Linked DNA regions of Rhizobium rhizoryzae. The protein of the gene in region 2 interacts with the protein of the main gene of each other region in a pairwise test. Links are inferred from orthologs where the notes say so. Each region holds a gene or a part of one and is shown on either strand. Other genes may lie near its edges. The genes, in order: G6N80_RS20680 and G6N80_RS12485.

What was found.
Region 1: the proteins of G6N80_RS12485 (region 2) and G6N80_RS20680 interact in binary tests that used the Escherichia coli proteins (3 or more experiments, as listed by UniProt). The link is inferred for Rhizobium rhizoryzae from one-to-one orthologs.

What each region holds. Positions count from the first base shown.
Region 1 is NZ_CP049250.1:3,053,882-3,069,298, reverse strand. What follows is about bases 5,690-8,573. They hold G6N80_RS20680 (ABC-F family ATP-binding cassette domain-containing protein), read right to left. Parts: upstream 8,133-8,573; coding sequence 6,246-8,132; downstream 5,690-6,245. Other genes in these bases: G6N80_RS20675 (glutathione S-transferase family protein), read left to right, coding at 8,316-8,573; G6N80_RS20685 (HAMP domain-containing methyl-accepting chemotaxis protein), read right to left, coding at 5,690-5,837. Also shown: G6N80_RS20700 (nitroreductase family protein), read left to right, coding at 1-593; G6N80_RS20695 (hypothetical protein), read left to right, coding at 751-1,668; G6N80_RS20690 (prolyl oligopeptidase family serine peptidase), read right to left, coding at 1,686-3,752; more of G6N80_RS20685, read right to left, coding at 3,885-5,689; more of G6N80_RS20675, read left to right, coding at 8,574-8,999; ndk (nucleoside-diphosphate kinase), read left to right, coding at 9,122-9,544; G6N80_RS20665 (zinc-binding alcohol dehydrogenase family protein), read left to right, coding at 9,668-10,681; G6N80_RS20660 (dihydrodipicolinate synthase family protein), read right to left, coding at 10,706-11,587; G6N80_RS20655 (hypothetical protein), read right to left, coding at 11,670-12,173; G6N80_RS20650 (CGNR zinc finger domain-containing protein), read right to left, coding at 12,170-12,721; G6N80_RS20645 (branched-chain amino acid ABC transporter permease), read left to right, coding at 12,783-13,679; G6N80_RS20640 (molybdenum cofactor biosynthesis protein MoaE), read right to left, coding at 13,669-14,139; moaD (molybdopterin converting factor subunit 1), read right to left, coding at 14,144-14,401; pgsA (CDP-diacylglycerol--glycerol-3-phosphate 3-phosphatidyltransferase), read right to left, coding at 14,398-14,985; excinuclease ABC subunit UvrC, read right to left, coding at 15,077-15,417. UniProt on the Escherichia coli protein: Genetic data indicate it may be involved in ribosome assembly or function.
Region 2 is NZ_CP049250.1:1,325,538-1,337,892, reverse strand. The notes cover bases 8,345-11,894. They hold G6N80_RS12485 (2-oxoglutarate dehydrogenase E1 component), read right to left. Parts: upstream 11,542-11,894; coding sequence 8,545-11,541; downstream 8,345-8,544. Other genes in these bases: sucD (succinate--CoA ligase subunit alpha), read right to left, coding at 11,729-11,894; odhB (2-oxoglutarate dehydrogenase complex dihydrolipoyllysine-residue succinyltransferase), read right to left, coding at 8,345-8,484. Also shown: G6N80_RS12525 (primosomal protein N'), read right to left, coding at 1-1,510; G6N80_RS12520 (tyrosine recombinase XerC), read left to right, coding at 1,682-2,617; G6N80_RS12515 (TraB/GumN family protein), read left to right, coding at 2,801-3,811; G6N80_RS12510 (cytochrome b), read right to left, coding at 3,808-4,302; lpdA (dihydrolipoyl dehydrogenase), read right to left, coding at 4,503-5,909; G6N80_RS12500 (SDR family oxidoreductase), read right to left, coding at 5,937-6,689; G6N80_RS12495 (MAPEG family protein), read right to left, coding at 6,712-7,125; more of odhB, read right to left, coding at 7,258-8,344; more of sucD, read right to left, coding at 11,895-12,355. UniProt on the Escherichia coli protein: E1 component of the 2-oxoglutarate dehydrogenase (OGDH) complex which catalyzes the decarboxylation of 2-oxoglutarate, the first step in the conversion of 2-oxoglutarate to succinyl-CoA and CO(2).

The DNA.
Region 1 (15,417 bases), 1.7 Mb from region 2 along the record:
TGACGACAAATACCCGCAAGGCCGATCATCCTGTTTCAGACATTTTTCCAGCCCGCTGGTCGCCCCGTGCATTTACCGAGGCAACAATCAGTGAAAATGACCTTCAGACCATTCTGGAAGCAGCACGCTGGGCGCCCTCTGCCTTCAACGCGCAGCCTTGGCGTTTCATCTACACCCTGCGCGGCGATGCTGCATGGGATGCAATTCTCGGCGCTCTGCTGCCGTTCAACCAGACCTGGGCAAAGACTGCATCGGCTCTCGTGATCGTCGCCAGCGAAACGAAGATGGTACCTCCGGGCAAGACCGAAGCTGTCGATAACGGCAGCCACACGTTTGATGCCGGCGCCGCCTGGGGCTATCTCGCGCTGCAGGCGCATATCTCCGGTTTTGCCGCGCATGCCATGGCTGGCTTCGACAAGGACGCGATGGCAAAGGCTGTCAATCTGCCCGAAAATCATGTGCTGCACGCATCGGTCGCTATCGGCAAGCAGGGCGATGCGTCTCTGCTGCCCGAGGCATTGCAGGCGCGTGAAGTGCCAAGCCCGCGTCATCCGGTGGGCCAGATTGCCTTCCATGGCGGCTTCAAGAGCTGAACTTCCTCATAGGGAATAGAGTAACATTGAGGGTGCCTGATTGCGGCGCAATTACTTCAAGATGGCTGCCCTCGATGTACTCAAGTAGATACGCTTAGAATCTGGTTGAAAATTTCTATTTTTGCGATAGCCTGCTCTCAGCTTTTGGGAGAGTGGGATGAAGCCATTATTTCTACAGATTGTGCTAGCTTTAGTATTGGCACCTATTCAAGTACACGCTTCCCCAGGATGCAGGGGTGAACCAATAGGGGGTATAAAAGGTCTCAACTCCGCTATTGTTTTAGACGACGATACGATCCTTGGTACGTCCAAGCTGCATATTAACATCGATGGCTACGCTAAAGCATATCATCCTCTAAACGCCGCGGCAGGAGCCCTTATTCATCTTTGTAATGCGGGTGAAGTTAACCTGCCTACCGGTGATAAATATCACGGCTCCATCGATAATCGCACATGCACCGGCAAATTTATGCAGGATGTAGCTAAGATTGGATCTTCGAAATGGAAAGATCCATCGGTCGGTGTGGTTCGTTGGTACGGCATTTTAGGGGTTGATGCGGTTACCATCAACAGCAAGCTTGTAAAGGGAGTTGTTCCTGTCGAGCAAGCTGACGGTAGTGGTTTTTATGTATCGCCAACAAAACTGGCAGACGAAACCATTAAAGACGTCGCGGCGCAGCAACGCTACGTGCATCCCTTAAGAGTACCTGCGGCAGTGATCCCATCTAGTAAGGTCCTGACTAAGCATGGTGTCCTGATGGGATCCTTCGGAGTTGCCATTCGAACAGACACAAAGATTCCTGTTCCATTTGTTGTAGGCGATGCCGGCCCACGTATAGGCGAGGGTACTCCAGCGCTCGCTAGAGCTTTGGCGGGCTTGCCGATCACAGATAACATAACTCGCGCCAATCGTTTTGCAGGCCAAATGGACTCTGGTGTGATTTGGGTTTTCTTTGGCTCAAGCATCCCCCGGGTCAAGTATGAGGCAAATCAAGAGGCGGCGATGGTGAAGGCGACGCAAGCTGCATTCCTCAAGTGGGGCGGTCAAAAACGCCTTGAGGAATGCTTGAAATAGCTGACTTACGGTTGCCTTCACGGCTTCATGATCGTCTGTCGGAGGAAGCTGTAGCCCATGGCGGTACGTCGAGCCATTTCGGCGGAATTTCCGGCACCACCGTGCCCGCCTGAACCATATTCATGGAACAGAGGCTGATGTCCGGCCTCTTCCAGACGCTTTGCAACGCGTCGAGCATGGGAAGGGTGAACGCGGTCGTCATTGCTCGAGCTTTCGATATAGATCGGCGGGTAGCGTTTGACGGCAGCAGGCTGCACATTCTGGAGCGGAGAATAGTCGAGCAGGAAGGCTCTATCCTCCGGCTTGTCAGGATCGCCATATTCATCCATCCATGCCCGTCCTGCCGGGAACTCGTGAAAGCGCATCATGTCGAGGACCGGGACACGGCACCACACAGCGCCGAAATCATCAGGATAGCGCGTCAACATGACACCTGTCAGCAGGCCGCCATTGCTGCCGCCGGTGCAGGCAATGCGCGCTGGTTTCGAATAACCGCGCTTTACGAGATCTCGCGCGATGGCCACAAAGTCCTCGAAGGCCTTGTGTCTGCCCTCGCGCTTGGCAACGGTGTGCCAGTCAGGGCCGAGCTCGCTTCCGCCACGGATATAGGCTTGCACGTAGGCACCGCCCTGTTGAAGCCAACCACCGGTTACGCCGGAGTAGCCGGCGGAAAGGGGTACGCTGAACCCACCATACCCGTAAATGAGTACCGGAAGCTCGCCGTCTTCCCAGGTTTTCGGCAAGACCAGATGATAGGGAACCTGCGTGCCATCTTCGGAAGTCGCTTCCAGAAGGAGAGACTGCATGCCCTCCGCATCAAAATAGGCTGGAGCCGAGCGGCCATTCTTCAGGATAGGCAGTGAAGAGTGATCCGAAAGATCCAACTCGAAGCAGGTGGGGGGCGTGAGAAAGCCTCGCCCGGTGACCCATACACGGTCAGTTCCCAGATGAAGATCGGAGTATTGCGATGAGAATGATACGGCTTCGAATCCATCCGGCAAATCGATCCTGATCGGCTGTGCATTCGCATCGGTCAGATCGAGCACGAAAAGAGACGGCTGGAGCCGGTCTTCGATAACATAGACTATCCAGTCCCTCAGTAGTGCAAACTGGCTGATCGCGCTGCCTGGCTTTGGCTCGAACAGAATACGCCGGTTCTGATCCAGGGGCTCGCTCGAGAAAGGCGTGAGCTTCTGCAAGGCCAAGGTTCCGATCGCCAGTTGCTCATCGCTTTTCGCAAGCCAGACCAAGAAACCGCGATTGATGTCGAAATCCATGTCAACCGGCAGAGGCAGGCGTTTCAGGTCGGCAGGAGAGGGGCCGACGTGAACGCTGGATTTTCCGATCTGATGGTTGGCAACAAAAACATGGATCGACCGGGTCTCAGCTTGGCCAGTCATGTTGAACTCCGGATGCAGAACGAATGCATAGGCACTGACGTCAGCCTTCTCGCCCGCATAGAGCGGTGGCGCATCTTCGGGCCGGGTTCCGCGGGTCAGCCTGCGTCCAACGCGCGGCCATCCGGATTGGGTGGCCGAGTCCTCATCGATCGAGCCGAAATAGCAGATCTCGTCGGCATTCAGCCAGCTGGCATGGGAGCGGACAGCTGGCGTGTCGAAGCCGCCTTCGACGATGGCTCTGGTTTCCGTATCGAATTCCAGCAGCCTCGAAAGGTCGGAACCGCCGTCGGAAAGGCGGAGGAGAACTCGTGTCGGCCGGAGAGGGCAGGTGATTGCACCGCCGAAAATCCAGCGCTTGCCTTCGAGCTCGCAGAAGGCGTCGACATCGAATACGGTTTCCCAAGGCGCGTCCGGCGATGGCTCCAGATCTGCGGGCAGGCGACGCCACAGACCGAGCGGATTGGTAGCAGTGCGGTGAAAATCGAAATACCAATTGCCGCGCCGGCTTGGGATGATGAGTCGGTCTTCGCGCTCCATCAAGGCCTGGATTGCCTTGGCGGTCTCTTCCATGTGCGGCGTTGTCAGTACGCTGGCTGAGGCATCATTGCGGGCCTCCACGAAGGCAAGGGTTTCAGGATCCGTGTCCTGCTCCAGAAAGAGATCCTCTGCGACGGGCTTTTCCATGGTCAACTCCTGCAAATCACAGGCAGGACCATAGAGCATCGCAAGACAAAGTGAATCCCGTTGCGAATTGATCTTCCGTCCAAAAGACCGACCGGACGCCGAAATGCGCCCGGTCAGTTGGTCATTTTGAAATCAGCCTCTACCGGCGGCAACCATTGGAACGCTGCCCGACCGGGAGTTGCTGTTCGCGAACCCCTGTTGCGAGCCGTGGCCAGCTCGCTCCAGCTTGAACCGCGCAATCAGATTGGAGAGGTGGTAGGCATCGTCCGCCAGCTTGTTGGTGCTGGCGGTCGTTTCCTCCACCATCGCCGCATTGCGCTGGGTTACCTGGTCCATCTGGCCAAGCGCCTGGTTGATCTCCATCAGGCTGCTCGATTGCTCGTTGGAAGAGCTGGCGATGGAATGAACTTCCTCGTTGATGCTTTCCACATGCGTTCGGATCTGGGATAGAGCCTGACCCGTCGCTGTCACGAGACGAACTCCGGCACCCACTTCCTCGCCCGACTTGGTGATGAGCGCCTTGATATCCTTGGCCGCATTGGCGGAACGCTGGGCAAGTTCGCGCACTTCCTGCGCAACAACCGCAAAGCCCTTGCCCGCTTCGCCCGCGCGTGCCGCCTCGACGCCCGCGTTCAGAGCGAGGAGATTGGTCTGGAATGCAATCTCGTCGATAACATTGATGATCTGTCCGATCTGCCCGGAAGCGGCCTCGATTCGCTCCATCGCGGCAATGGCATCACCCACGACGACACTTGAATTCTCCGTGCTGACGCGAGCGTGATCGACTTTCTTGGCGGCATCACCAGCACGCTGCGTCGACTGACGAAGAGCCGATGTAATGACTTCCAGCGCGGACGAAGTTTCTTCAAGGGCTGCGGCCTGCTGTTCTGTGCGCTTCGCCAGATCGTCGGACGCATAGCGCAATTCGCCGGAGCCGGAATTGATCTGGTCAATGGAATAGCGAACCTCGGAAACGATGGCGCGCAGCGTGTCCATTGTGGAATTCACGTTCTGCTGCAATTCGAAGAAGGCCCCGCTGAACTTGCCCTGCATGCTCTCGGTCAGGTCACCGGTTGCAAGCGCGCTCATCACTCTGCGGGTTTCAGAGAGACCTGCTTCAATGTTGCCCACCAGTTCGTTCATTCCAGAAGCGAACGCATTGAGCTCCTTGAAATGATAGGTGATGGTCATACGGCGAGAGAAATCTCCCTCGATCGCCGCCTGAACCATATGGCCGATATCCTGGCGAAGTTCGTCGCATTTTTCGCCGAAAGCGGCTTCCTGCTCGGCAATCTGCTGAACCCGGATACCATTCTCCTTGAACACCTGAACAGCCTTGGCCATGTCGCCGATCTCGTTTTTCCGGTCGAGGTAGGGGATCTCGACCTTGAACTCCGCATTGGCCAGCTTGCGCATCAGCTTTGTGATCCGGTCGATAGGGCGGGATACTTCCCGCGACACGAAAATGGTGGCTCCGATACCAGCGATCATACCAACCAGGAGGACAAGCCCGTTCGAAATGAGGGATTTATTGAACTGGGTGGCACTTTCCGCATACATCCGTTTGGCTTCGTCGACATTGGCATCGCGAAACTCGTCGGCATAGTTGTCCATCAACTCGTAGCTTTTCACCATGTCGCCCGTAAGCAGCGATGCTGCGGCTTGCTTGTCGCCGGCGCGCGAGAGGCTGACGAGTCTGTCGTTAAGCTTGAGATATTCGTCGGCAGCAGCGGTAAACCCGGCGAAAGCCTTGCGTTCGACATCAAGCGAGATCATGGGCGCATAGGTCGCCATCCGGTCCTTCAGCTTCTTCACTTCCTTCGTCAAGGCAGCGTCAGCATCCTTCATCGCCTGCGGATCGGTTGTCAGGATGTGGCGTGTCTGCAGACCGCGCAGATTTGCGATGGAGATATTCAACCTGTTCGTAATGTCGACGCTTGGAACCGCATCGTGGGCAAGCCCATCAACATTCCCGAAGATGTTTCGCATGGTCGAAAGTGCGAAGCCGCCTTGCAGAAGCAGCAGGCAAAGAAGCAGCGCAAAGGCGGAGGTCAACGACGTTTTCAGCGAGATTGTCCGAAGCATGTATGTGTCCAGTTCAATCAGGGAAAGCGGTCCGCTCCATCATGGAGATTACGCACGAAACAACCGGGCGAGCGTTCATTCGCTCGACGCAAGACGCACAGACGCATCGCGCGATGCTGTGCAGGCACGCTGAATGCTGCGCGCACCAGGGGCACACGCCAATGATCAAATGTTATCGAAATGCGCTTTGAGCGCACAGTGCGCACCCTGCACGAGGCAATACCTTTCCGTGCATTCTGCGCAGCTTTCTAAACCATGATGTGTTCCAAGCTTTAAGATATTCCTAAAGCTGCAATAGGATTTCTACACACCTAAAAAACGCAATCGCAGTGTTCTGGCAATAATCGATGCCCCACGCAAGGAACGTGAAGCAGATCTGTAGTCATATTTAATCAATCCGCCAAAGCGTCATGAAGACAGAGCTTCTTCGTACTGAGAAGAAAGTTCGAGCCAGAGTTCTTCTGTTTCAGCAAGTTTTGCAGCAGCATCACTTCGCTGCTTTGCTTTCTCCGCCGCCTTGGCGGGTGATTTCTCGTAAAGCTTGGGATCTGCCAGTTCAACGTCCAGAGCCTGGATCAGCTTTTCAAGCTTCGCAGTCAGTGCTTCCGCTTCGTTGATGCGCTTCTTGAGCGGAGCGAGGGATGCGCGCTTTTCTGCGTTTGCTTTGCGCTGATCGGACTTGGAGACACTATCGTCAACACCCGTCGAAAGTTTCTCGTCCTTCTTGCGTGATGAAGCAACAACGATGGAGCGATAGTCTTCCAGATCGCCGTCGAAGGGCGCGACCGTTCCCCCGTTCACAAGCCACAAGCGATCCACCGTGGCCTCGATCAGATGGCGATCGTGTGAGATGAGGATCACAGCGCCGTTGTAATCATTCAGCGCTTCGATGAGCGCCCTGCGGCTATCGATATCCAGATGGTTCGTCGGCTCGTCGAGAATGAGAAGGTTTGGAGCGTGAAACGCGGCAAGCCCCATGAGCAGGCGAGCCTTTTCTCCGCCAGACAGATCCTTGGCGGCAGTGTCCATCTTCTCTGTTGCCAAGCCCATCTGGGCCACGCGGGCGCGAACCTTCGCTTCGGGCTGATCCGGCATCAGCCTGCGTACATGATCGGCAGGCGATTGTTCCGGTATCAGATCGTCCAACTGGTGCTGCGCGAAGAACCCGATCTTCAGGTTCGGGGCGACCCGCAGGTTGCCGGACTGCGCTTCCAGTCTTCCGGAAATAAACTTCGCGAAAGTGGACTTGCCGTTACCGTTCGACCCGAGAAGGGCAATGCGATCATCGTTGTCGATGCGCAGATTGATGCCCTTCAGAATCGGCTTGTCTGGCTCATAACCCACGACACCCTTGTCGATCGCGACAATGGGCGAAGACGGTTGCTTCTCAGGCTCCGGAAACGTGATCGGCTGAACGTGATCCTCGATGACCGCCGCGACAGTGCCCATGCGCTCCAGTGCCTTGATGCGGCTCTGGGCCTGACGCGCCTTCGTGGCCTTCGCCCGGAAACGGTCGATGAAGCTTTGCAGATGCTTGCGGGCGGCGTCATTTTTCGCCTTGGCCTTCATCTGTAGTTCGTCGTTTTCCGCTTTCTGTCGCTCGAAGCTGTCGTAGCCGCCGCGATAGAAGGTCAGCTTCTTCTGGTCGAGGTGGACAATGGCGTTCACGGCGTTGTTCAGAAGATCGCGGTCGTGGCTGATGATGACGACCGTATGCGGATAGCGCCGTACGTAATCTTCAAGCCAGAGCGTGCCTTCGAGATCGAGATAGTTCGTGGGCTCGTCCAGCAGCAAGAGATCCGGCTGCGAGAAGAGCACCGCTGCCAGGGCCACGCGCATGCGCCATCCGCCGGAAAATGATGAGGCCGGACGCGCCTGTGCTTCGGCGTCGAAACCGAGACCCGCCAGAATGCTGGCCGCGCGAGCTTCCGCAGAATGCGCATCGATGTCGACGAGGCGCATCTGGATTTCAGCTATCCGGTTCGGGTCCGTCGCAGCTTCCGCTTCCTTCAGAAGAGCCGTCCGTTCCTTGTCGGCTGCCAGAACGATTTCAATCAAAGGATCCTCGGTGCCGGGGGCCTCCTGTGCGACCTGACCGATCCGCGCATTCTTTGGGAGAGATACAGAGCCGCTTTCGGAGGCCATCTCGCCGGTGATGACGCGAAAGAGCGTGGACTTGCCCGCGCCATTGCGCCCGACAAGGCCGGCTTTCGTGCCGGTGGGAAGGCTGACGCTGGCGTGATCGAGAAGAAGGCGGCCTGCGACGCGTGCGGAAAGATCGGTAATCGTAATCATGGCCGCGGTTTTGGCCGAAGAATCAGGGGTTGGCAAGAGAATGAGTGGATCAGGTGCAGGCGAAGGAACGTTTGGCTGAGGCTTCGATTATCTTTGCAGATGAGACCGATCAAAAATGATGATTTGCAGGACGGTGCGCCAGGCGCTTGAATGCCGCACCAACCAGATGAGGGGACCAATGCCATGACCAGAATTCTCTACTCGCTCTGCGGTCGCGATGTGAGCAGGCCTTTCTCGCCGCACTGCTGGAAGATCGTCATGGCTCTGGAGCATAAGGGGCTTGAATATGTCGAGCGGCCGGTGCCGTTCACTGAAGTTCCCAAGCTGGAAAACGGGTTCTCCAAAACCGTGCCGGTTCTGCGCGACGGTGATCTCCTGATCCGCGACAGCTTCGATATTGCAGTTTATCTTGAAGATACCTATCCCAACCGTCCGACGCTGTTTGGCGGCGAGGGTGGCAAGGCACTGGCACGCTTCGTAGAAGGTTACTCGCAGATGCTGGTCCATCCGGTGCTTTCGCGCATTGCGATCAAGGATATCCACGACATGCTGGACGAGAAAGACCAGACCTATTTCCGCACCAGCCGTGAAGAGAGGTTGGGTCGCAAGCTGGAGGAGTTCGAAGCCGGTCGTCCGCAGGCGATAACCGATCTCACTGCGCAACTGGAGCCGATGCGGCATATGTTGAAGTTCCAGCCGTATCTGGGCGGAGAAACACCTCTGTTTGCGGACTATATCCTGTTTGGTGCGCTCCAGTGGTTGCGGATCACGACCGGCTCGCTTGCAATCTCGAGGGATCATTCGGTCGCTGAATGGTTCGAGCGGTGCCTGGACCTGCATGGCGCAAAGGGCAGGGCGGTCGCCTGAAGCTCAATCTTCTCAGCTCTGACGTATGACGGCTGCGTGAAATTGCCGGAACCCCCTTGTTTTCGCGATTCGGGGCGGCTAAACACCGCCCACTTATCCCTACAACTGAGGAATTTCAGGCAATGGCGATTGAACGCACCTTCTCCATGATCAAGCCGGACGCAACCAAGCGTAACCTGACGGGCGCTATCACCAAGGTTTTCGAAGAAAATGGCCTTCGCGTCATTGCTTCCAAGCGCGTCTGGATGAGCAAGCGCGAAGCTGAAGGCTTCTACGCTGTTCACAAGGAACGTCCTTTCTTCGGCGAACTCGTTGAAGGCATGACCTCCGGCCCGACGGTCGTTCAGGTTCTGGAAGGCGAAAACGCGATCCTCAAGAACCGCGAAATCATGGGTGCAACCAACCCGGCTCAGGCTGCTGAAGGCACCATCCGCAAGACCTTTGCTCTCTCCATCGGTGAGAACTCGGTTCACGGCTCTGACGCTCCGGAAACAGCCGCTCAGGAAATTGCTTACTGGTTCGCTGAAACCGAAATCGTCGGCTGATCAATCGATCCGAAAGCCAATTCTCAAGCCGTCCGGGAAACATCTCGGGCGGCTTTTTACGTGGTTTTCTTTCCGTCTCGCGCCCTTATATCCTCGCTGATATGATTGAAAAAGGAAATCGAGATGAAGGCTATTGCGTATCAAACTGCGGGTTCGCTGGATCGAGCAGATGCCCTGATGGATGTCGAGCTAGACACGCCCGCCGCCAGTGGCCGTGACCTGCTCGTCAAGGTAAAGGCCGTTTCTGTCAATCCTGTCGATACAAAGGTTCGCCGCCGGGCCTCCGCTGAAGACGGCCAATGGAAGGTTCTCGGTTGGGATGCTGCTGGCGAGGTGGTGGCCATAGGTGAAGGCGTCCAGGACTTTGTGGTGGGCGACCAAGTCTACTATGCAGGGGCATTGGATCGTCAGGGTGCCAATAGCGAATTTCATCTGGTCGATAAACGTATCGTGGGACGAAAGCCCTCCACGCTTTCCTATGCGGAGGCAGCTGCCCTGCCGCTGACAGCCATTACGGCGTGGGAAATGCTTTTCGACCGGCTCAAGGTCAGTACGCCGGTGCCAGGTGCTGCGCATTGCGCACTGATCATTGGTGGCGCGGGCGGTGTCGGCTCTATTGCGATCCAACTCCTGAGGGCAATGACGGATCTGACAGTCATTGCAACGGCATCACGTCCGGAAACCCAAGCCTGGGTAAAAGAGCTTGGAGCCCACCACGTCATCGACCACAGCCATCCGATTGCACCGCAAGTCGCGGAGCTCGATATCGGCCAACCGGCTTTTGTCTTTTCCACCACCGAAACGCAATTGCACGTCGCAGATATAGCGGACCTGCTTGCCCCACAGGGCCGCGTGGGGCTTATCGATGATCCTGCCGTGATGGATATAATGCCCTTCAAGCGAAAGTCGGCCTCCGTCCATTGGGAATTCATGTTTACACGCTCGATGAACGAGACCGCCGACATGGACGAGCAGGGCAAACTGCTCAACGAAGTCGCAGCCATGGTGGACGCAGGCAAAATCCGGACGACGCTGACCGAGGTCATCCGTCCGATCAATGCGGAAAACCTCAAAGCAGCGCATGCGGTTCTTGAAAGCGGAAAAGCGCGGGGCAAGCTGGTGCTTGAGGGCTTTTAAGCGGGCTGTCGCTCCCGGTCTTTCTCAGCGCAACTCGTCCAGCGCCGCCTCTATGCGAGGTCTGGCGCTCGCGGGAACGGGCAGGACAGGGCGAGGAGGTTCGGCTTCAAACAGACCGAGCAGCGAGCCGATCGCATACATGACGCGAAAGCTGCCAAATTCCTTGAACAGCGACCACAGAGGTTCGAACATAGCATTCAGCCGTTCTGCCTCGGCTCGGTCTCCTGCGATAGCCGCCTGCGTCAATGCCAGCGCAGGTTGGGGGAGCAGGCCCGCCACAACGCTATACCACGCTTCAGCACCGGCCAGCAGGCCATCGGCCGCACCCCAGTCTCCGCTGTAGCCGATGCTGAAGCCGGATGGAGCAAGGGCGCGCAAGCTTCTGATTTCGTCCGCGAAAGCGGTCTCACCCGGCAGCGGCATCTTGATCGCTGCGATGTTGGGAATTATCGCCAGCTTCTGGATGAGGTCGAGGCTGAACTGGAATCTGGTCGTCGTCGGGTTGTTGTAGATCACGATCGGCAGGCCGGTCGCATTCGATACAGAAACAAAATGCTGATAAACCTCTTCCTGTGTGAGGGGCGCGTAGGAGACCGGTGCCAGCAAAAGCGCATCGGCTCCCGCCGCCTCCGCATCTCGTGCCAATTGCTGTGCGTGATCCGTCCGCAAAGCTCCTACGCCCACAAGCAGCGGAACGCGCTCGCCAATGCTTTCCTTTGCAGCCTCAACCGCACGGCGTCTTTCTTCGCGTGAAAGGTAGGCATAGGCACCGGTGCTGCCGAGCAATCCAATGGACCCTACCTTCGCCTCCGCCAGTCGGTCCAGAACTCGGGCCAATGCAACGGCATCGACTTCTCCGTCTGCATTGGTCGGCGTAGTCGGAAATGCGGACAAACCTTCAAACATTGTGATGCATCGCTCCCCTTCATCTATGGATATGATGTATCGGGAAGCGTGTGACGAGACAAGATGATCTCGTCACCAGTCCCTAGGCCGGGCATCCCTGGACAGGCGAGAGATCGACGGCATCATTTGGCTTGAACACCTGTGGATTGAGGTCATAAGCCGGACCAACGACCAGGGAATTGGCCGGAAGAACACTCTGATCGATGGTCGCGACGAGATCGGTTTCCAGTGTCTGGCGAACCCTGCCATCTGAACCCGCTATCTCAACCCTGATGTGGTAGGCTTTGCCTTCCTTGACGCATTGGAGGTCGGGACTCTCCAGAACGATCTTCGTCATATTCGGATAGAGTGTTTGGCGAGCTACGAGGGGATCACCGCCGCGCGGGTTGTCGAAATAGGCCGTTGCAGTTCCCGGTCTCAAGGGCTGCTCCAGAGGCCGGAGAGTGACGACATAGTTCGCCTTCGAAAGCCTGTAGTTGAAAACGAAGATATGACCGCTGAACTCGGCAATCTTGTTTTCCGTTTCTCGCTGGCAAGCCGTTAGTGGAACGAGTGTGAGGCATAAGGCTACAACCTTTCTAATCATGCCGTATCTCCAGTCTTCTTGCGGCGATAATGGCGGTTGGCCTTGGTACGATTGCCGCAGACGGCCATGTCGCACCAGAAGCGGCTCTTGTTCTTGCTGCGGTCGAGGAAAAGCCAGCCGCAGTGGCCGCAGATCTTCAGACGTTGCGGATCAGGAAGGCTGAGGAGCCGCAGGGCTGAATGAACCGTTTCCGCTTCCAGCGAGCCGGCGGTGGGATTGCTGCGCAAAAGCTTTGATCCCTGATCCAGCAGATCGGCAAGTAAAAGCTGTGCATCGTTCGCTGTCGCGAGGCCGCGAAAATAGCGGTCAACTGCCTCGCGGAATGTCAGAAAGGTCTGCTCATTGCCGGATTGAACCGGCCGCAACTGCGCCCAGCGTTCCCGCTCTGCGGAAAGAACACAAGCAGCATTCGCAAAACTCGCCAATTGCTCCGGCACGGCGAAGCGATCCAAGCTGCGTGCGGGGTCCATGCGCAGAATGACGCTATTGGCAACATCCAGTGCCAAGGCGCCGCCGACAAAACGATGGGGTGTCCAGGAAAAGCTCATATCGGAAATATAACTGGCAAAAGACGTTTTACCAGTTATATTTCGAGCCTGGAGGACGGGCATGGACTACGCACTTCAACAGTTTGCAAACGCGGTGCCACTGTCCGCGCTCTATGCGCTCCTCGCATTTGGCTACGCCCTGTCGGTTGCACTCACCAAGCGGGCGGATTTAACCTACGGCGCGCTGTTTGCTTTTTCCGGTCATGCATTCCTGCTCGGGGCCCATGCCGGATGGAACATCCTGTTTCTGACATTCGCCGCCTCGCTGGCCGCCGGAGCCGTTCTTACGCTTGCACTCGTCGTGCCTCTGAGCGTTCTCATAGGTCACCGGATCGCAGCGCCACTCTCGGCAGTTTCTCCAAATGCCTTCACGGTCGCGTCGCTTGGGCTCTTGTTGGTGTTGATGGAGGGCGCGCGGCTTGCCTCCGGAACACAGGAACTCTGGCTGCCGCCTTTCCTCAACCAAGGCATCGCAATCATGCCAAACCTCGCGTCGCCCGTGACATCGACCGTTTTGCAACTGGTGAATACCGGCGCCGTGCTGATCCTTCTCGTATCAGCCGCCGTATTTGTGGCGCTGTCACGATGGGGTCGCAACTGGAGAGCCGTGTCGGAGGACCGGCTGGCGGCGGAACTGTGCGGCGTAAATTCCCGCGCGATGTTTACGCAAACCTACGTGTTGAGCGCTCTACTGGCGGGGCTGGGCGGCATTCTGGCCACCATGCACTACGGTACGATGGGCTTTGGTGCCGGATTGATTTTCGGATTGAAGATCGTTCTGATTTCCGCGGCGGGCGGGCATCTTCACCCGTGGCGTGCAGCTGTGGGTGCGGCTATCTTTGCCTTCGGTGAGACCTTCTGGAGTGCCTTTGCACCCATGGTGTGGCGAGATGCGGCCCTGATTTCCCTGCTCGCTTTGCTGCTGGTGATAACGCGCCAGCAAAAGCCTATGGCTTGAGCCACTTGTCGCGCGCGGCGTCATCGGCATCCTTTGCCGCGACCCAGTTGCCCGTGGAGCCATTTGCAAGGTGCTCCTTCTTCCAGAAGGGAGCTGCCGTCTTCAGAAAATCCATAACGAAATTCGCACCATCGAAGGCGGCCTGTCGATGAGATGCGGCGGCAATGACCAGTACGATGTTCTCGCCAGGAGCAATCTTGCCGTAACGATGGACGGCTGAGAGGCCGAGAAGGGAAAAGCGTGCGATCGCCAGTTCTGCGATGCGGGCCATTTCCGCTTCCGCCATGCCGGGATAGTGTTCCAGTTCAAGAGCGTTCAGACTTCCGCCTTCATCACGGCAGAGGCCAGTGAACGTCACGACGGCGCCAATGTCCTGTCGCCCTTCTGTCAACATCGCGATCTCGGTTTGCAGATCGAAATCTTCGCGCTGGACGCGGATGAAGGGCTTCAGAGCCACCATTTTCTTATCCACCCGTCATCGGTGGGAATATGCCGATTTCGCGCGCTCCGGTGATGGGTTCGTCGTGGTCGACATGTTCCTGATTGATGGCGAGGCGGATCACCTCCGGATACTGAAGTGCCGCTTCATATTCTTCGCCCAAGGTCTTCAGGTGATTCAGCAAATCCCGGCCAGTCACGACCGTCTCCGGAATGTCGATTTCCTCTTCCGGCTTGTCGATCCGCTCCCGAACCCAGGCAAAATAGACGAGCTTTACCTTCATTCTTCATCCACCACATGTCTGAGACCGGCGCGGAAATAATCATAGCCGGAGTAGATCGTGAGAATAGCCGCGATCCAAAGGAAGGCACGACCGATTTCGGTGGTGTAGGGCAGAACCTTGTCCCCGGCATCCCCTGCCAGCAGGAATGCGATGGAGACCATCTGCAAGGTGGTTTTCCACTTGGCAATGCGCGTCACAGGCACGGCGACCTTCAACGCGGCCAGATACTCTCGCAGGCCCGACACCAGAATTTCGCGGCAGAGTATGGTGATCGCCGCCCATAGTGACCAGCCCGCAATCGTGCCATCTGCTGCCATCAGCAACAGGACCGAAGCAACCAACAGTTTGTCGGCAATCGGATCCAGCATACGCCCGATGTTCGATGTCTGGTTCCAGATGCGCGCCAGATAGCCGTCGAGGTAGTCCGTGATGGATGCAACAACGAAGATTGCAAGAGCGGTCCAGCGTGCCACATCGGAGCTTTCGAGGCGCCCTTCGACGAAGAAGCACGCCACGACGACCGGTACGGCTACGATACGCGCATAGGTCAGAAGATTGGGAATGTTCAGTGCGCGCGATGCCATGGTCAACCTGTCAGTTGCAATTGCCTTTAAGTGATGCTTCGGGCTCGAAGCGTCAACTCAAAATTCTCGTGTCGTATCTGTCTTCTGCCGTTCAACTCGATCTGTTCTCGTGGAAATGATTGTAGATCTGCTTTGCCACCGACTCCGAGATTCCCTCCACCGTCATCAGATCGGTTATTCCGGCTCGGGAGACGGCTTTTGCGGTTCCGAAATGCTGGAGAAGAGCCCGCTTTCGCGAAGGGCCGATGCCCGAAATCTCATCGAGCGGGTTCTTCACCATCTCTTTCTTGCGCCGTGCCCTGTGAGAGCCGATTGCAAAACGGTGAGCCTCGTCCCGAAGTCGCTGGATGAAGTAGAGTACCGGATCCCGCGGCGGCAGTGAAAAATCGCTGCGGTCATCGGCGAAGAATCGTTCGCGCCCCGCATCGCGGT
Region 2 (12,355 bases):
CGCAGGCGACCAGGTGATCGAAGGTGCCGCATTCGGGACAGGCCTCCGGCGTTTTCTCCGAATAGCCGCATTGATGGCACTGGATCTGGTTGCGGAACCGATGCTCAACCAGCCAGCTCGAGCATTGCGGACACTGGAAGCGATGCCCGCACACACGGCAGAGCGTCAGCGGCGCATAACCACGCCGATTGAGAAACAGAAGCGCCTGCTCTTTCTTCTCGATCGTCTTTCCAATGGCCCGCAGCATGACGGGCGAGAGAAAGCCACCCTTGGCAGGCGGATGCCGCCGCATGTCAACGAGATGCAGGTCCGGCATGGCCGCATCGCCAAATCGCGTCGGCAGATGAACGACATGATATCGACCGCTCTGGCCGTTGACCTGGCTTTCGACGGACGGCGTGGCAGACACAAGAACGATGGGAAATTTGCCAATGCGGGCCCGCACCACGGCCATGTCGCGCGCATTGTAGAAGATACGGTCTTCCTGCTTGTAGGCGGGATCATGCTCCTCATCGACAACGATAAGACCAAGCTCCTCAAAGGGAAGAAAGAGAGCGGACCGCGCTCCGGCCACGACACGCACCTCGCCGGTCACGACACCGCGCCACACTTTTTCCCGCATGCGGGGCGCAAGATCTGAATGCCACTCGGCAGGCTTGGCACCGAAGCGGTCCTGAAACCGTTCCAGAAAGCTTGAAGTGAGTGCGATTTCCGGCAACAGGATCAGAACCTGCTTCCCCAGACGCAAAGCTTCGGCAATTGCTTCGAAATAGACTTCCGTTTTCCCCGACCCGGTCACGCCATCGATCAAAGAGGCCGAGAAGCCAGCCGTTTGCACCGCTTCCACCAGCTCGGAGGCGGCCTGCTTCTGCGGTCCATCGATGCGCGGCGCGACATAGTCCGGATCGGGAACGGCAACGACCGGCGGCGGCGGAAGAAAGACAGTCTCGAACAGTCCCTGTTTGACCAGACCATCCACGACGCTCAGCGAAACACCGGCAGCATGCGCAAGGCCGCTCCGCGTCCAGGGAATGTCGTCTTCCAGCGTCTGAAGAACGCGTTGACGTGCAGGGGTCACGCGATCAGGTTCACCGCCTGTGAACCGCAATGCCTCGATCATCGGCTCTGGTTCCAGTGCCGCAGGAGCACGGATTGCCATGCGGGCCACCAGTCCGGGCGGAGACAGTGTATAAGCCGATACCCATTCGATGAATTCCCGCATGTCTTTCGTCAGGGGTGGACAATCGAAAACCTGATCGATCGCCCGGAGCTTCTTCGGATCCAATGCCTTTTGGTTATCGCGCACCTCCGGCTCGTCCCACACGACACCAATGTGCTGGCGCGGACCGATCGGCACCTGCACGACAGAACCGGCTTCGACCGCCATGCCTTCCGGCACGGCATAACTATAGGCTTCCGGCACCGGCAGAGGCACCAGAACGGGTACAACGCGCTTGGACGCCGGTGTGTCAAACAGGGCGCCGAACAGGCTATGCGAATCTTGCGTCATCGGGCTGGACCATGCCCCGAAGAAGAACAAAAGGGAACCATGACAAGGCCGCTTTTTCCACCGGGGACTGGGGATCGACACAGGCAGCAGCGACAAATTCTGCATGCTTAATCAAATTGTAATGCTCAATTGTGACTCTGCGAGCCAATGTCGGACACATACGGAGCGACGATGAACGAGATCCTCATTCTGGCGACGCCCGAACTTCTGGACCATCGGCGGCAATGGCTGGACAGCCTCGCCAACGAGAAACGCTTCTCTGCAAACACGCTGACGGCCTATGAGCGGGATACACGTCAGTTCCTCCAGTTCCTGACCGTCCATTTCGGCAACCCACCGGGCCTCGCCGAGATTCATACTCTGCGCACAGCCGATCTCCGCGCTTTTCTGGCACAACGGCGAAGGGATGGATCGGGTGCCCGGTCCCTTGGGCGTCACCTCGCCGGTCTGCGGTCGTTCCTGCGCTATCTCGAGCGAAAGGGCCTTATCAATGCAGCGGCCGCTGGCGCCATCCGGGCGCCGCGCCAGCCCAAATCGCTGCCCAAGCCCCTCACCGACCGGCAAGCCCTTGAAGTGGTCAGCACACAGGCGCAGTTGCAGGAAGAGGGTTGGATTGCCGCGAGAGATTCAGCGCTCCTGACACTTCTCTATGGCTGTGGCCTGCGCATTTCCGAAGCCCTTTCGCTGACCCCTGCCGACTTGCCACCGGACGCAAAATCGATCCGGATTACCGGCAAGGGAGGCAAGACCCGGCTCGTTCCGCTGCTGGAGATCGTTCTGGATGCCATCGCGCGGTACAAGACGCTTTGCCCTTTTGAGCTGGAGGCAGAGAAACCACTGTTTCGTGGCGCACGGGGTGGACCGCTGCAGCCCGCAATCATTCAACGCGAAATGCAGAAGCTGCGCGGAGCCTTGGGCCTGCCGGACAGCGCAACGCCCCACGCCCTTCGCCATTCCTTCGCAACACATCTTCTGGCCGGCGGTGGCGATTTGCGAACGATCCAGGAATTGCTGGGCCATGCCAGCCTTTCCACCACCCAGGTTTATACCGGCGTGGATGCCGCTCGTTTGCTGGAAGTCTATGACCGTGCGCATCCGCGCGCATGAATTCTATCGATTCCTGCGCGGATGATCACGCGGCCACGGCATTAACCATATCCGTTAAGACTGCAGCGATCTTGGGACACTAGGGTAACGACCATGAACACGCGCGCACCCCATTTCTTCGTCCTCCGTCGTCTCCTGACCCGGGGTCTGCATCAATCCGTCATCAGCAGCGGTGCCCTCGGCATGATCGCCCTGATCCACGTATTGGCCCTGATTTCCTTCTTCGTCGTGCTGGGTTTCGCCGCCCAGGCAAGATCGGCAGAGGACATTTGCCGGGGTAGCAATCTGCTTAGCGAGATGGAGCGAACTGATCCGGCACGTTACCGATCCATTCAGGCCGAAGGCGCCGAGGTGGCAAACGGCAAGGGTGTCTTCTGGAAGGTCGAGAAGCCGGGTACCGCACCGTCCTGGCTGCTGGGCACCATGCATGTGACGGATCCGAGCGTCCTGAAGATGCCGACAGGTGCGCCCTATGCGCTCTCCAAGTCCAAGGTCGTCATCATCGAGTCCGATGAAATCCTGGATGAAAAGAAAGCCATGGCGGGCATGCTGGCGCGTCCGGAACTGACGATGATGATGAATGGAAAATCCATCCAGGATTTTCTCGCGCCGGAAGACAAGGCAAAACTGGAGACGGCTCTCAAGGAGCGAGGCATACCGCTGACGGCCGTATCACGCATGCAGCCATGGATGCTTTCCAGCTTTCTGGCACTGCCGGCCTGCGAGCTCAGCCGGAAAGCAAAGGGCGCCGCATTCCTGGACAAAAAGATCGCCGACGACGCGATAAGGGCCAATATCCCGGTCAAAGGCCTTGAAACCATGCAGGAGCAGCTCTCCGCAATGGCGTCTATCCCGACCGACTTCCATATCAAGTCGCTGATCGAGATGATCGGGCTTGGCTCCAAGATGGATGATGTCAGCGTCACGATGCGCGACCTGTATCTGGCCGGCGACATTGGCATGACGATGCCGATGCTGAAGTCGCTGGCCCCCGACGGAGCCGAAGGCGAAGGCTATGCCGAATTCGAAGAACGGATCGTCCGTCAGCGCAATCACACCATGGTGGACCGCGCCCTTCCCATGCTGAACGCAGGCGGTGCATTCATGGCCGTTGGAGCCCTGCATCTGGTGGGTGACGAAGGCCTTGTTGCTCTGCTGAGAAAGCAAGGCTTCACCGTCACCCGCGCGGACTAGGCACCCCGTGTCATCCGAGCCAGAACATTGGTCTTCCAATAGAACTGATGGACCAGTGCGCCGGCAATATGCGCGCCGAGCAGAAGCCACAGAACCACCTTCAGCACGTCGGCATGCAAGTCACCCGCTGAACCGATGTTGAAGTAATAGGCGGCAGCACCACTCAGCGGCATTGCGAAAAGAAGCACGTAAAGTAAGCCATGCGTCGCCTGCGCGACGAGTTTGAGCAGTGGTGGCTCTTGCGCGGGCGGCTGCGGCGCGCCCTGCACCAGACGCAAACCAATGCGCACGACAGCGAGCACCAGAATGGCGATGCCGACGTACGCGTGAATATTCGCGCTTGCCAGATCATCCGGCGTTACAGTCTGGCCTCGCTTAACCAGGTGGTGCCAATGCTCCATGCCTTCCGTGAAAAGCAAATTGAATAAAATCAGCGCTGCCATGCCCCAATGAAGCGCCCGCTGGGGAATTGAATAAGAAACCGGGTTCATACATCACCTCTTCAAATGCAGTCGATGTCCCTCGAAGCAGAACCAGACGCCCATCGCCGGGAGGCGCAGAAATCTGGTTGGCTTCAGCAATCGGGTTATGGCCGTAAAACCTGCAATCTGGCTGAACGCAGAACGCAAAAAACCCCGCCTGCGTGAGCCGGCGGGGTGTCTGACGTATGACCTTCGATGAGGCCGGTCGATTACATGTGGAGCGGCTTGAAGAACGTGGCCAGGGCCGCTTCCTTCACGGCTTCGGACATGGTCGGGTGCGCGTGGCAGGTACGACCCAGATCTTCGGACGAACCGCCGAACTCCATCAGCACGGCTGCTTCGTGGATCATTTCACCCGCACCGAAGCCGATGATGTGCACACCCAGAACGCGATCCGTTTCCTTGTCGGCCAGAACCTTCACGAAGCCTTCGGTCGCCTGCATGGCGCGCGCACGGCCATTGGCCGTGAACGGGAATTTGCCAACCTTGTAGGAAGCACCGGCTGCCTTCAGTTCTTCTTCCGTCTTGCCGACCGAAGCCACTTCCGGCTGGGTGTAGACGACGCCCGGAATGACGTCGTAATTCACATGGCCATGCTGCCCGGCGAGAATCTCCGCAAGGGCAACGCCCTCGTCTTCCGCCTTGTGCGCCAGCATCGGTCCCTTGACGACATCGCCAATGGCATAGATGCCCGCAACATTTGTGCGGTAGTGAGCATCGATCTCCACACGACCGCGGTTATCGAGAGCAACACCTGCCTCTTCCAGACCAAGGCCAGCCGTGTAGGGCTTGCGGCCCGTTGCAACGAGCACGACATCGGCATCGATGGTCTGCGCTTCACCGCCCTTGACAGGCTCGAAGGTAACCTTTGCGCCCGCTTCCGTCTTTTCAACGCCGGTAACCTTGGCACCGAGATTGAAGGTGACGCCCTGCTTGCCGAGGATGCGCTGGAACTGCTTGGACACTTCGCCGTCCATGCCGCCGAGGATCGTGTCGAGATACTCGACGACCGTTACCTTTGCACCGAGGCGAGACCAGACGGAACCAAGCTCGAGACCGATAACGCCGCCGCCGACGACAACCATATGGCCCGGCACCTTTTCGAGCGCGATACCGCCCGTGGAGGACACGATGACTTTCTCGTCGATCTCGACGGCAACGCCCGGAATGCCAGCCACATCAGAACCGGTCGCGATGACGATGTTCTTCGTCTCGATCTCCTGGACCTGACCGTCGGCGCCGGTGACAGAGACCTTGCCAGCGGAAACGATCTTGCCGGTGCCGATGAAGCTGTCGATCTTGTTCTTCTTGAACAGGAAGGCCACACCATCGACGTTCGCCTTTACGGTCGCGTCCTTGTGGCCCATCATCTTTTCAAGGTTGAGGGTTGTGCCAGACACTTCGACACCCAGATCCGCCATGCCGTGCTTGGCATGCGCGAAGACTTCGGAGGCATGCAGCAGAGCCTTGGAGGGGATGCAGCCGACATTGAGGCAGGTACCGCCAAAGGTCGCGCGCTTTTCGACGACGGCCACCTTCATGCCGAGTTGTGCTGCCTTGATTGCGCAGACATAGCCGCCAGGGCCCGTACCGATAACGACCAGATCATATGCCATTGATCAAATTCCTCTGCTTAAGACGGCTTATCTGCCGCCGCTCACGTTCATGATTGTGCCAGTCACATAGGATGCATGAGGCGAGAGCAGATAAAGAACCGCCTCCGCCACTTCATCTGCCGTTCCGGCGCGTTGCATTGGCACGCTGGGTGCCAGATCTTTTGCGCGATCCGGTAGCCCACCGGATGCATGGATATCAGTATCGATAATACCGGGGCGGATTGCATTGACCCGCACACCCTCGGCAGCAACTTCCCGCGCAAGGCCCACGGTAAACGTGTCCACAGCGCCTTTGGCAGCGGCGTAATCCACATACTGACCCGGACTGCCGAGAACCGCCGCCATTGAGGACAGATTGACGATGCTGCCGCCCTGCCCGCCATGACGCGTCGACATCCGCTTCACCGCTTCCGAAGCACAGCGGATCTTGCCCACCACATTAATCGCAAACATGCGGTCCAGCCGCTCGCGTGACATCTCGTCGACGCGGGCCGTCTGATCGACAACACCTGCATTATTGACGAGGCCGTCGAGCCTGCCGAATCTCTCGTCAACCGCACGAAAGATCGCTGCAATTCCATCTTCACTGCCGGTATCGCCCTGTACGATCTCGGCAGCCCCACCAAGGCTACGGATCTTCGCAGCAACAGCGTCTGCTGCCTGAGCATTCGAGACGTAGTTGATAAGCACGGACCAGCCCTGTTCGGCGGCCTTCAGCGCAACCGCAGCACCAATACCCCGGCTTCCACCCGTGACCAGCAGAACTTTTTCGTGTGCCATCATCGCTCCTACAGACTGGGTTCTAGACTATCAGTCCGACGACCATCATGGCGATGCCGAGCAGCGAGACCATCCAGATCAACGAGCGGACTTTTGGAATACCTTGAAGGTAAAGCGGGATGTAGGCGATGCGCGCCAGGAACCAGACCCATCCGCCGATCAGACCGATACCGCGAGCATCGCTGTAAAAGGCCAGAGCCAGGATCAGTGCCACGACGGCTGGATAGGTTTCGCGGTAATTCAATGAGGCACGCTCGGCGCGACCGGCGATCGGAGCCTTGGGCTTCAGACCTTCATCGCGCGGACCGGCATTCCATTTCGGTCCCAGTTCACGGGTCGCGAAGAAGCCTTGCAGCATGACATGAACGATCAGCAGCACGACGCTGCAAACCAGAAGCGCCATGTAGGGCGTTGCATGCGCAGCGATCGGATCCATTCTGTCTACCTCGTTTTCGGCGTTCGAACGACCATGAAGCGCGCAGCAGGCGCAGCTTCTTCGATATCAGACAATCGAATTGAGAATGACGAGACGCCCGCGAACACTCTTCGCGGGCGTCTTATTCAAAGATCAGAGATCGAGAACCAGACGTTCCGGATCTTCCAGGCTTTCCTTGACGCGAACAAGGAAGGTCACCGCTTCCTTGCCGTCAACGATACGGTGATCGTAGGACAGCGCGAGATACATCATCGGACGAATGACGATCTGGCCACCGACCACGACCGGGCGATCCTGGATCTTGTGCATGCCCAGGATACCGGACTGCGGCGCATTCAGGATCGGCGAAGACATCAGCGAACCGTAAACACCACCATTGGTGATGGTGAAGGTGCCGCCCTGCATGTCTGCCATGCCCAGAGAACCGTCGCGTGCAGCCTTGGCGAGACGGCCGAGTTCCTTCTCGACGCCAGCAATCGACAGCTGGTCCGCATCGCGGATGACCGGAACGACAAGACCCTTGTCAGTGCCGACAGCCATGCCGACGTGACAATAGTTCTTGTAGATGATGTCCGTGCCGTCGATTTCGGCGTTGACGGCTGGCAGTTCCTTCAGGGCGTGCGTGACAGCCTTGGTGAAGAAGCCCATGAAGCCAAGCTTTACGCCGTGCTTCTTTTCAAAAACGTCCTTGTAACGGTTACGCAGGTCCATGACCGCCTTCATGTCCACCTCGTTGTAGGTGGTCAGCATGGCAGCTGTGTTCTGTGCATCCTTCAGACGCTTGGCGATCGTCTGGCGCAGACGCGTCATCTTCACGCGCTCTTCGCGAACAGCATCGTCCGTGGAAGACGGTGCGCGCGGAGCGGCAGCAACCGGAGCCGGTGCGGAAGCCACCGGACCCTTGGCGATCGCCGCCAGCACATCGCCCTTCAGCACCTGGCCGCGCTTGCCGGAACCATCAACATCAGCCGTGTTGATGTTGTTGTCGGCAGCAAGCTTTGCCGCAGCCGGAGCAGCGGGCATCGAGGACGTTGCGGGTGCAGCGGCGGCGGCAGGCTGGGCAGCCGGGGCCGGAGCGGCCGCCGGGGCAGCGGCAGGCTGAGCCGAAGCAGAACCGGCAGCACCTTCGGCAATCTGGCCGAGCAGCGCGCCGAGACCAACGGTCTCGCCGGCCTGAGCGACGATTTCCGTGAGAACGCCGGATGCCGGCGCCGGAACCTCGACAGTAACCTTGTCGGTTTCCAGTTCGACGATCGGCTCGTCAGCCTTGACCGTGTCGCCCACCTTCTTGAACCAGGTGCCGACGGTTGCCTCGCTGACGGATTCGCCAAGAGTAGGGACGCGAATTTCGGTGGCCATGATCTGTTTCCGTTTTAAATCCGATATCGTGTTTTACGAGTGAAGGCGGGGCGGCTGAAATCAGCCGCCGAGCGCGTCTTCGAGGAATGCTTCAAGCTGTGCGAGGTGCTTGGACATCAGGCCCGTTGCCGGAGAAGCGGCTGCCGGACGACCCGTGTAGCGAACGCGCTGGTACTTGGCGTCGATATGCGCCAGAACCCATTCGAGATACGGATCGATGAATGCCCATGCACCCATGTTCTTCGGCTCTTCCTGGCACCAGACCATTTCGGCATGGCGGAAGCGGGACAGCTCGTTGATGAGCGCCTTGGCCGGGAACGGATAAAGCTGTTCCAGACGCAGCAGGTAGATGTCATCAATGCCGCGCTTTTCACGCTCTTCCAGCAGATCGTAATAGACCTTGCCGGTGCACATCACAACGCGGCGGATCTTGTTGTCCTTCTGGAGCTTGATCGGGCCGTCCTTGATCACTTCCGCATCATCCCACAGCAGACGGTGGAACGAGCTTTCGCCCGCCATTTCCGCCAGCGAGGACGTTGCGCGCTTGTGGCGCAGCAGCGACTTCGGCGTCATCAGGATCAACGGCTTGCGGAAATCACGCTTCAGCTGACGGCGCAGGATGTGGAAGTAGTTGGCAGGCGTCGTGCAGTTCGCGACCTGCATGTTGTCTTCCGCGCACATCTGAAGCCAGCGCTCGAGACGTGCCGAAGAGTGTTCCGGACCCTGACCTTCGTAGCCGTGCGGCAGAAGGCAGACGAGACCGGACATGCGAAGCCACTTGCGCTCACCCGACGAGATGAACTGGTCGAACACGACCTGCGCACCGTTGGCGAAGTCACCGAACTGGGCTTCCCAAAGCGTCAGGGCGTTCGGGCGCGCCAGGGAGTAGCCGTACTCGAAGCCGAGAACCGCTTCTTCCGAAAGCATCGAGTTGATGACCTCGTAGCGGGCCTGGTTGGGAGCCAGGTTTGCCAGCGGAATGTAACGCTCTTCCGTGTCCTGATCGTAGAGAACCGAATGACGCTGCGAGAAGGTGCCGCGCTCGCAATCCTGACCGGACAGACGAATCTTGTGGCCTTCCGTGACCAGCGAACCGAAGGCCAGCGCTTCCGCCATCGCCCAATCGATCCCTTCGCCGGTCTCGACCATCTGCGAACGGTTTTCCATGAAGCGCTTGATCGTGCGGTGCGCGTTGAAGCCGTCCGGAACGGTCGACAGCTTGCGACCGATTTCCTTGAGGCTCTTCATCGGTACGGCCGTCTTGCCACGACGCTGCTCGTCGGCATTGTCAGCCGAACGCAGGCCGGACCACTGACCATCCAGCCAGTCGGCCTTGTTAGGCTTGTAGCTCTGGCCAGCCTCGAATTCCTGCTCCAGATGGGCACGCCAATCGGCCTTCATCTTCTGGAATTCGCCGTCGGTGATCAGACCCTCGGCAATCAGACGCTCGGCATAGAGTTCCGTCACCGTCTTGTGGGCGCGGATGACCTTGTACATCTTCGGCTGCGTGAACGCGGGCTCGTCGCCTTCGTTGTGGCCGAAGCGGCGGTAGCAGAACATGTCCACAACAACCGGCTTGTGGAACTTCATGCGGTATTCGGTTGCGATCTTGGCCGCGTAGGTCACCGCTTCCGGATCGTCGCCGTTGACGTGGAAGATCGGGGCCTCGATCATCTTGGCAACGTCGGACGGATAGGGCGACGAACGGGAGAAGGCCGGGTTCGTCGTAAAGCCGATCTGGTTGTTGATGATGAAGTGCATCGTGCCAGCCACGCGGTGACCGCGCAGGCCGGACAGGCCGAGAATTTCAGCGACGACACCCTGACCGGCAAACGCCGCATCACCGTGGATCAGCAGCGGCAGAACCTTTGCGCGCTCCTTGAGCGGAATGATGTCGCCATCCCAGCTCTTGGTCAGCATGTCCTGCTTGGCACGCGCCTTGCCCATCACGACCGGGTTGACGATTTCCAGGTGCGACGGGTTGGCCGTCAGCGACAGGTGAACCTTGTTGTTGTCGAACTCACGGTCAGAGGAAGCACCGAGGTGGTACTTCACGTCGCCGGAACCTTCGACTTCATCCGGCTTGAAGGAACCGCCCTTGAACTCATGGAACACGGCGCGGTGCGGCTTGTGCATCACGTTCGTCAGAACGTTCAGACGGCCACGATGCGCCATGCCGAGAACGACTTCTTCCAGACCGTCCTGACCACCGCGCTTGATGATCTGCTCAAGAGCCGGAATGAGCGCTTCACCACCGTCGAGACCGAAGCGCTTCGTGCCCTTGTACTTGACGTCGATGAACTGCTCGAAGCCTTCGGCCTCAATGAGCTTGGACAGAATTGCCTTCTTGCCGTTCGCCGTGAATTCGACGCCCTTGTTTGGGCCTTCGATGCGCTCCTGAATCCAGGCCTTTTCCTCCGGGTTGGAGATATGCATGAATTCAACGCCGAGCGTCGAGCAGTAGGTCCGCTGCAGGATCTCCAGCATCTCGCGGATCGTGGCATATTCCAGACCCAGCACATTATCGATGAAGATCTTGCGGTCGTAATCGGCTTCCGTGAAGCCATAGGCGGTTGGAGACAGCTCGTTGTAATCTTCGACCGGTGCGGCAAGGCCAAGCGGATCGAGCTTTGCATGCAGGTGGCCGCGCATGCGGTAGGCGCGGATCATCATGATGGCGCGAACGCTATCACGCGTTGCCTGCAGGACTTCCGTCGCATCCACTGGCTTTCCGGCGGCGGCTGCGGTTGCCTCGGCCTTGGCCTGAACCTTCTTTTCGATGGCCTTCTCGACGACCGGCCAGTTTCCATCAAGCGCGGAAACCAGTTCGCCGTTTGCCGGAATAGGCCAGTTCCTGCGCTGCCAGGAGGCGCCCTTGGCGGCCTTCTTCACGTCTTCCGGATTATCGGCAAGCGCCTTGAAAAAGGACTGCCATTCCGGACCGACCGAATTGGGATCGTCCTCGTACTTCGCATAGAGCTGCTCGATATAGGCAGCATTCGCGCCGTCGAGGAACGAGGTGATAAGGAACTGCTCGTTGGCTTCTTGCCGTGCCATGGTGCTACCGCGGACGTAACGCCCGCCTCCTGACGTAATCTTGAAACCGGATCTTCAAGCGCCGGTTATCGCTTTCATTCGTAGTGCCGCGGGCGTAACTGCGGAACAGGCCCTTTTTGCGGCTGAGGCAGGCGAACCATCGACTGATTCGCCTGCCTAAAGCTTGATACTCGCAACTTATCTGGCGCTAGCCCTTGAGGACTTCAACCAGTGTCTTGCCGAGACGTGCCGGAGAAGGCGAAACCTTGATACCAGCTGCTTCCATGGCAGAGATCTTGGATTCCGCATCACCCTTGCCGCCGGAGACGACAGCACCGGCATGACCCATGGTGCGGCCCTTCGGAGCAGTGCGGCCTGCGATGAAGCCCGCCATCGGCTTTTTGCGGCCCTTCTTGGCTTCGTCGATGAGGAACTGAGCCGCATCTTCTTCGGCCGAACCACCGATTTCGCCGATCATGATGATCGAGGTCGTGGCTTCGTCCGCAAGGAACATTTCCAGCACGTCGATGAACTCGGTGCCCTTGACCGGGTCGCCGCCGATGCCGACAGCCGTCGTCTGGCCAAGGCCTTCATTCGAAGTCTGGAACACGGCTTCGTAGGTCAGCGTGCCGGAGCGGGAAACGATACCGACCGAACCCTTGCGGAAGATGGAGCCCGGCATGATGCCGATCTTGCACTCTTCCGGTGTCAGGATACCCGGGCAGTTTGGTCCGAGCAGGCGCGACTTCGACTTGTCGAGCTTCGCCTTGACGCGCACCATGTCCGCAACCGGAATGCCTTCGGTGATGCAGGTGATGAACGGGATTTCGGCGTC